2 regions of the Paenibacillus sp. FSL M8-0228 genome follow, and region 1 is predicted to be linked to the other one. Evidence: riboswitches for the same ligand, from Rfam matches in the RefSeq annotation. Region 1 holds a riboswitch; the other holds the start of a gene.
The links. Region 1 has a riboswitch for thiamine pyrophosphate ahead of tenA (thiaminase II). Riboswitches for the same ligand answer to the same signal wherever they lie in the genome.
Positions count from the first base shown of each region.

Region 2: linked by a shared signal. The riboswitch ahead of thiC (phosphomethylpyrimidine synthase ThiC) and the one ahead of tenA (thiaminase II) in region 1 are both predicted to bind thiamine pyrophosphate.

Region 1 covers NZ_JBBOXA010000001.1:4,493,223-4,497,649, forward strand. Annotated here, with positions in the region: gene MKY98_RS20220 (NAD-dependent malic enzyme) at 1-309, shown strand, start outside; gene MKY98_RS20225 (AEC family transporter) at 383-1,336, shown strand; TPP riboswitch at 1,515-1,617, shown strand; gene tenA (thiaminase II) at 1,754-2,443, shown strand; gene thiM (hydroxyethylthiazole kinase) at 2,515-3,360, shown strand; gene thiD (bifunctional hydroxymethylpyrimidine kinase/phosphomethylpyrimidine kinase) at 3,357-4,187, shown strand; gene thiE (thiamine phosphate synthase) at 4,184-4,427, shown strand, end outside.
Region 2 covers NZ_JBBOXA010000001.1:874,898-879,324, forward strand. Annotated here, with positions in the region: gene MKY98_RS03985 (alpha/beta hydrolase) at 171-1,208, opposite strand; gene MKY98_RS03990 (IclR family transcriptional regulator) at 1,509-2,252, shown strand; TPP riboswitch at 2,408-2,520, shown strand; gene thiC (phosphomethylpyrimidine synthase ThiC) at 2,708-4,427, shown strand, end outside.

The sequences.
Region 1 (4,427 bases):
CCGGGACTGGGTCTGGGTGCGATTGTGGTTAAAGCCAAAAGGATTACCCCTGCGATGTTTACAGCCGCAGCAGATGCCGTTGCCAATGGCGTAGATTCGAATAAGCCTGGCGGTGCGTTGCTCCCTCATATCCAAAAATTACGTGATGTTTCGTACGTTGTTGCGGTTGCGGTAGCGAAAGCAGCGATTCAGGATCAGGTAGCTCAGGCACACATTTCAAATGTTGAACAAGCTATACGGGATGCAATGTGGAAACCCGAATATGTCAAGGTCAAAGCAGTGGAAAGTGTAATTCATCACCCTCACTAATGCTCCATTTAGGAAAGGGATTGCCTTGTTCAGACAGGCAGAATACGTCAGTTCAAGCAAGGAGAATCAATCTATGAGTGTCGGACATATCTTGTACATTTTGGTGCCGATTTTTTTCGTTATTATTTTAGGGTGGTTAGCGGGGCATTACAAAAGCTTTGATGCCTCTTCCTCCAAGACCCTAAATGCGCTCGTTACCAAATTTGCACTACCTGCGCATCTATTCATCGGTATTACGACAACGGACAGGAAAGCGCTCATCGAGCAATGGCCATTCCTGCTGGCCCTGTTCATTGGCATTGTCGGCTTTTTTACCGTTCTCCTTCTACTGTCCCGCTTTGCGGGGAAGCAGTCGGTCAAGGATGCCGCCATGTTTGCTTTGAACTCGGCACAGCCGACCTTTGCTTTTATGGGCATTCCTGTGCTTGGAGCCATCTACGGTTCCGCTGCTGTCGCCATTCCGATTGCGCTTACCGGGATCGTAGTCAATGCCGTCCTTGACCCGGCGGCTACCATTATAGCTACCGTAGCCAGCAGGAATTCAGGCAAAGAACGGAACGGTCACCTCGGAAGGTTAATCTGGGACTCCATTCTTCATGGATTAAAAGAACCGCTGGCGCTGGTTCCACTGATTGGTGTAATTTTGACCTTGTTCGGCTTCCATTCACCGGATTTGTTGAACAAATCGTTGAATCAAATCGGAGACATTACGTCCGGGGCCGCTTTATTCGCTGTCGGAGTGACCATTGGCGTACGCAACATTAGTTTTAGTGTAAGTGCCTTTGCCATCGCACTGTTAAAAACAATTGTACAGCCTTTATTAATGCTGCTGATCGCCTACCTGTGCGGTCTGTCGTCTGCAGATACTGTGAAGGCAGTTCTGCTCGTTTCCTTCCCGGGTTCAGCAGTCGCTGCTATGATCGCCACCCGTTTTGAAAGCCTGGAATCAGAAACAGCCTCCTCCTTTGTCATCAGTGCTGTCATATCGCTCGTTACACTCCCAGTACTGATTTCTCTATTGGTATAAATGCTGATTATTTAGACATTGGAGCCTGCCGCGAATTCCTTCGTGTATACGGAACTGATCTTCTCCAGCGCCTTTTTCCCTCTCGGAAGCGAACTTCAGCTCTGTCGTTTGGCCCTTGACCAGATAGACATGTTTGACATAGCGTATGAACGTATGTACAGTAATAGTCAAAAGAATAGAAGTCCACTAGGGGAGCCGCTATGGCTGAGACAAGAACGTATCTTGGACCCTTTGAACCTGATCTAGTTCGTACTAGCGTAGGAAAGTGGAGCCTTCGTATATAAGGTTTCAAGCGTTTTTTGCGTATTGGGCCTATTGTTGAAGCCGCTCCATTTTTCTGGGGCGGCTTTTTAGCGTTGTTCCGGAATTATATTCTTACAGGACTTCTTGCTCTTCAATTTTATGGAGGTGGCGAAATTGAGTTTTACACAAGAACTCCGTCGGCAGGCGGACGGCATTTTTCAAGCGATTTTTGAGCATCCCTTTGTGAGAGGTATTGCTGAAGGAAGTTTGACAAGGGGACAGCTGATTCACTATGTAAAACAGGACTTTGAATATTTGAACGCCTACATGCGGATATACGGCATCGCAATCTCCAAATGCACGAATCGGGAGGACATGGATGTATTTAATGAACAAATCTCTTTTATTCTCCACAGCGAGGTTCATCCGCATCAAAATTTCTGTGCTGTCGCAGGGGTGACCTATGAAGAATTGCAGGGATATCCGCTCGCTCCGTCGGCTCATCACTATATCCGGCACATGCTGACGGTTGCGCATGAGGGCAACCTGGGCGAGATCTTGGCTGTGCTGCTGCCATGTATGTGGACGTATGCCGAGATTGGCCGCAGGCTGCTAGATGAAGTAAAGCCGGATAAGTCCCATCCGTTCTATGAATGGATTGGCTTTTATGGAGACCAGCTTGATGATACAACACTCAAGTTCCGAGAACGTGTAGATGCTTGGGCGGAAGGGGCAACGGCTGCTGAGCGGGAGCGGATGATTGAGCATTTTATACTGAGCTGCCAGCTGGAATATAAGTTCTGGGACATGGCTTATAAGCAGGAAGAATGGCCGGTCCAGATGCAGGCAGCGGTCTTGGAATAGTCAGCCTGTCAATTCGATGAGTGAAGTACGGTTAATGTCCTGTTAAACCACCAACTATAGAGAGGATAATCATGATGAGTACATGGGAAAAAAGTTATTCGGATCTCCTAACGAAGGTACAAAATAGCAAACCCCTCGTTCACAATATCACCAATGTGGTAGTCACCAACTTTACCGCCAACGGCCTGTATGCATTGGGTGCCTCCCCAGTGATGGCCTATGCACCCGAGGAAGTAGCAGACATGGCAAAAATAGCGGGAGCCGTCGTATTAAACATCGGTACGCTGAACCGCGAACTGGTGGATGCCATGATCATTGCTGGACAATCAGCAAATGCACACGGTGTTCCAGTCCTGCTAGATCCGGTCGGTGCGGGAGCAACGAGCTTTAGAACCGAGTCTGCACTGCGAATCCTGAATGAAGTCAAAATCTCCTTGGTACGAGGCAACGCGGCCGAAGTCGCGCATCTTGTTGGAGAAGCGCGTGAGATTAAAGGCGTAGATGCTGGTGACAGTGCTGACAGCGGCCATGTCGATCTGGCAATTCGGGCTGCTCGAGTGCTCAATACAATGGTTGTCATCACTGGAAAAGAAGACGTCATCACCGATGGGGCCGAAGCACGAATGATAAGCGGCGGAGACGTACTGCTCACGAAGGTAACCGGAGCAGGCTGCCTGCTGACCTCTGTGTTAGGTGCCTTTGCAGCTGTTGAACCCAACCTGCTGCTCGCAGGTACAGCAGGCTTGGCATTTTACAGTGCAGCAGCTTCCCGAGCCGCAGCACGTACCGCAGAGCTAGGGCCAGGCAGCTTCCAGATTGCCTTTCTCGACGAGCTCGCCAAACTACATACTGGTTCGCTAGAGGGGCATGTCACGATCCGTGAAGCTGGAACAACTACAGCAGGTGGTGCGCGATGACAGACACTCGTGTACCCAGAGCACTGACGATTGCCGGCTCAGACAGTGGCGGCGGGGCCGGAATTCAAGCCGATCTCAAAACCTTTCAAGAGCTTGGCGTATACGGCATGTCAGCTATTACGGCCATTACTGTACAGAACACCTTAGGGGTCCACGGCGTATATCCGCTGCCACAGGAAGCAACAGCGGAACAGATCGAAGCTGTAGGATTAGACCTTGGAGTGGATGCCCTGAAGACTGGCATGCTGTTTAATGCGGGTATCATCCGTCTTGTGAGTGAGCAGATCCGAAAGTTCGGCTGGAAAAAGGTCGTCGTCGATCCCGTGATGATTGCGAAGGGGGGCGCTGAACTGCTGCAATTGGAAGCGGTGCAGGCTTTGAAGGACGAACTGCTCCCCTTGGCCCTGGTCGTTACACCGAATATCCCGGAGGCGGAAGCCCTGACAGGGATCAGCATCCGTACGATGGAGGATCGCCGCGAGGCTGCAAGACATATTAGCAGTATGGGATCAGAATTCGTTGTGATCAAGGGTGGCCACGCTGACGAGAGCGAGAGCAGCGAACAGATTGTTGACCTGCTCTTTGACGGAACCGCCTTTACAGAGCTGAGCGGCAAGCGAGTACGGACTGTCCATACACACGGAACTGGGTGCACCTTCTCGGCAGCGATTACCGCGGAATTAGGGAAAGGGATGTCTGTACCGGAGGCTATCTCGAATGGCAAAGCCTTCATCCAGGCGGCGATTGAGGAATCTTTGCAGCTTGGACAGGGACATGGGCCCACCAATCATTGGGCCTTCCGTCGTCGTCAGGAGATGCTTCTATGAGCGGCAGAATGTTGTCAGAGGTGGTGCGCCGCCAGCTACAGATGTACCTGGTGCTTGGAAGCGTGAATTGCCTAGCGGAACCAGGCTGGGTCGTGCAGGAGGCTCTGGCTGGCGGGGCAACCATGGTCCAGTTCCGGGAAAAAGGCCATGGCGCATTAACGGGTATCCCTATGTTCGAACTTGCGCGCCAGCTACAGGAACTGTGCCGCCACGATGGTGTCCCCTTCATCATCAATGACG
Region 2 (4,427 bases), 3.6 Mb from region 1:
GTCCTATCGGGAATATGTCTATGAACTCGCTTAATTTGGTCACATCTGTTACGTAGAACAAGAATACCATGGTAAACGAAAAAGAAGCCCAGCTACGGCACGGGTTAGTGTCCGTAGGCAGGCTTCTTCAAGGTGAAGAATTAAATACAGTTTTTTTGAAAAATAATTCTTTACTTTGTAGTCGTTTGTTTGTGGGCATCAGCGATCGTTTTCTTGTCCTCCAGCTCCTGTACACTGCTTAGAAACGTCGATACCCGCCGTAGATATTCACGGGGATGCTCTCTGAAAATAAGCTCATGTATTCCGTTTTTGACAATCCATACACTGGAAAGTGGGTTGGTTTGATTGGCAGCGAGCTTTTCCGCAATAGGATAAGGAGCCTTTTCATCCTGTGTACCATGCACAAACATGATCGGGAACGGATAGTTTTCCTTTTTAACCTCCTGATATGGAATCTGATGCAAGCTGGTGCCGTTCAAGACTGGAAACAGCAACTCCAGAATTTCCAAAGACGGATGTCTTGGCAGGTTAATTTGATTGTGAATGTTATGGTACAGCGTATCCGGCTCCAACAGGAAAGTGCTGTCCAAAATCATTGCGTCCACATCCTTGGTTTGCAAGCCCGCCTGAAGAGCGGTTCCTGCCCCCATGGAGAAGCCCCATACGATAATCTCCGACGAGCCGCGTTGCTTCGCAAGCTGGATCGCTCCGAGAAGCTGCTGGGATTCCGCTTTGCCTCCGGTTGCGACTGATTTGCTGTTTTGTGACGCGAATCCATAATCGAACATGACCACATTAAAGTTCAAACTGTGGGCATAATGCGCCAGATCATACATGGGAATCCAGCTTTCTTCGCGGTTAGCTCCATAACCATGGCTGAAAATAATCGTTTTCCGCGATTGATCCGCCGGGATATACCAGCCTTGTACCATGCGGCTACCATCCTTGGCAGGGAAGCTGACTTCCTCATAAGGCATGTTTTTGGCCTGCATCGGATTAGAGTACAGCGGCGCGACGGTAGGATTCGTAAGTACCCATGCGATGTAAGCATGCAAGGCAATAAAACAAAACAACAGAAAAAAAACGACCGACAGCAGCAGAGCAATCACAACGTGCTTGAACCGCAGCAGACGGGGATTAAAGAGTGGGGTGGACGGCTCCTGAACAGCGGTCTGTAGCTGAGAGTTGCGCTGGGATGTAGAAATCATGTAAGAGCCTCCTTATATAAAATTGATCTTCGTTTCAATAGAATTTAGGTATAATTCCACTTGAAAATGATAGTGTATATCCGTATAGATACCTATTATCGTATGATGGGGGTTATCCAAAGTCAACGCCTGAACCGGAAAAGTAAAAATGATGCAAAGAATTGTCGATGTTTGTTCTCGTTCTGTAATATGGTTGTCACAAAAACATCGGTTTACAGTAGCCGCGACTATTCTATATAATTTATGTAACCATGTTTCATAGTGTGAAACGAATATGGATACAAGAGGAGCGGTTCACGAATGGAAGACCGTAAATTAACCGTTCGCGCTGTAGAGCGTGCACTTGATATATTGCTGTGTTTTACCGCAGATTCGGATCTTGGCCTAACGGAGATTGCCTCCAAAATTGGTCTACATAAAAGCACGGTTCATCGGCTGCTGACTACGTTGGAGGATCGGGGCTTTGTCGTTCGGAATGCCGAAACGGAAAAATATCGACTTGGCTTCCGCATTTGGGAGCTATCCACACATTTGTCCCAAAGTGACGAGCCGGCGGTGTTGTTACAGCCTGCAATGGAAGGACTGCGTGACCGTCTGGGCGAAACGGTCAGCTTGTACTTACGGGACGGCAGCATGCGTATTCGCATACAAGCCGTGCAGAGCAATCAGGCGATCCGCAGGGTTGCGCCTGTGGGTGCGCGTATGCCGCTGGCTGTAGGAGCCTCCAGTAAGGTGCTGGCTGCCTTTATGCCGCCGCAGGAGCTGGAAGCCCTGCTAAGCGGGAATGAATGGCCGCCCTCGGTAGACGCGGAGGTCTATAAAGCCCAGCTGCAGGACATTCGCGAGAAGGGCTATGCGACCAGCTATGAAGAACGGGAGCCAGGGGCCGCTGCTGTGGCAGCACCAATTGTGAACCGGAAGGGACAGGTCACTGCGGCTTTATCTGTATCCGGTCCGGTCAGTCGGCTTGCACCCGAGACGCTACATGACTTTGCTCCGATTTTGATCGAAGCGGCGAAGGAAATGGGGCTTATGCTTCCGTAACAAGAATGAATGCAGTTGAAGCAAGCAAAGTGATTTGGTGAGGAGCGTCTTCTTGCTAAATGGAACCTAGAAGGGTTGCCAAAGCCATAAATTTGAAGTAGTCTGATAAGGATGGCGGGATGTCTGTTATGTCCGCCTCATGTGAATAGAAGTATCGCAGTTACTGGGGGAGCCTGTAATGCCGGGCTGAGATGGAATCGTGTAAGATTCCGGACCCTTTGCACCTGATCTGGATCATACCAGCGTAGGGAAGTAATCGGCCATTGAAATGTATACGCAGCTGCTGTCTACGGTGACGCATTGGAATAGGATTATTCCACATGTGCACGGTCTGGATAGCTGCCTCGTTAGATTAGCCGGTTCCCTCGGGAACCGGCTTTTTTGCATAGATCAGCGCCACCCTGGGAATGGTTCCGGATCGGTGTGTCATTTCATCGAAACAGGAGGAATGGACAATGAAGCCGACAGAAGTAGAAGGAACAAAAGGAACAGAATTTAAATCAGCAGAAGTAAGGTTGGCAGGAACAAGGGAAGTTGGGGTAGAGAAGACAAACGGGGAGCAAGCCAGTGGGGTAACGCCCTTTCCAGGGAGCCGTAAGGTATATATTCAAGGCTCGCGGCCGGACATTGCCGTCCCAGAGCGGGAAATTGCTCTTCATCCTACACATACGCCGCAGGGCACGGAGCATCATGAGCCATTGCGTGTGTACGATACGAGCGGTCCCATGACTGACGAAGCCTATCAGGTCGATATCCGTCAGGGCCTGCCTCCATTACGGCGAGCTTGGGCACTGGAACGGGGCGATGTGGAGGCTTACGAGGGACGCGCCGTCAAACCGGAGGATAATGGACTGAAACCTGGCTCCAAACGGGAGACAGTTGAATTTCCCGGCGTGACCAACCGTCCGCTTCGTGCTTCGCAAGGTCGTACAGTGACGCAAATGCATTATGCACGGCAAGGGATCATTACGCCCGAAATGGAATTTGCGGCGATCCGCGAAGGGGTGGAGCCTGAGTTTGTACGGCAGGAATTGGCGGCTGGACGAGCCATTTTGCCTTCGAATATCAATCACCCGGAAAGTGAGCCGATGGTCATTGGGCGTCATTTTCACGTGAAGATCAATGCGAACATTGGTAATTCTGCGGTTACCTCCTCGATTGAGGAGGAAGTGGAGAAAATGACCTGGGCTGTGCGTTGGGGCTCGGATACAGTTATGGACCTATCCACAGGCCGTAATATCCATACCACACGTGAATGGATCATTCGGAATTCTCCTGTACCGATTGGAACTGTGCCGCTGTATCAGGCACTTGAAAAGGTGAACGGCGAAGCAGAAGCGCTGACGTGGGAGTTGTATCGCGATACGCTGATCGAGCAGGCGGAGCAGGGAGTGGACTATTTTACAATTCATGCGGGTGTATTGCTGCGGTATATACCGATGACGGCGAATAGAATGACGGGAATTGTGTCCCGTGGCGGGTCGATCATGGCAGCCTGGTGCCTTGCGCACCATCAGGAGAATTTTTTGTATACACATTTTGAAGAAATCTGCGAAATTATGAAAGCCTATGATGTGGCCTTTTCTCTCGGGGATGGTCTACGTCCAGGTAGTATCTATGATGCGAATGATGAAGCACAGTTTGCAGAGCTGGAAACGTTGGGCGAGCTAACGCAAATCGCATGGAAGCATGATGTTCAGGTCATGATTGAGGGGCCGGGACATGTCCCTATGCATAAAATCAAAGAGAATGTGGATTTGCAAATGGAGATTTGTAAGGAAGCTCCTTTCTATACCTTGGGACCGCTCACGACGGATATTGCCCCCGGATATGATCATATTACCTCAGCCATCGGGGCGGCGATGATCGGTTGGTTCGGGACGTCCATGCTGTGCTATGTTACGCCTAAGGAGCATTTGGGTCTTCCGAATAAGGATGATGTCCGTGAGGGTGTCATTACCTACAAAATTGCGGCACATGCTGCCGATCTGGCGAAGGGCCATCCACGGGCGCAGCAGCGGGATGATGCTTTGTCCAAGGCACGCTTTGAGTTCCGCTGGCGGGATCAGTTCAATCTGTCGCTTGATCCCGAGCGGGCCTTGTCCTACCATGATGAAACGCTACCAGCAGAGGGAGCCAAGGAAGCACATTTTTGCTCGATGTGCGGCCCCAAAT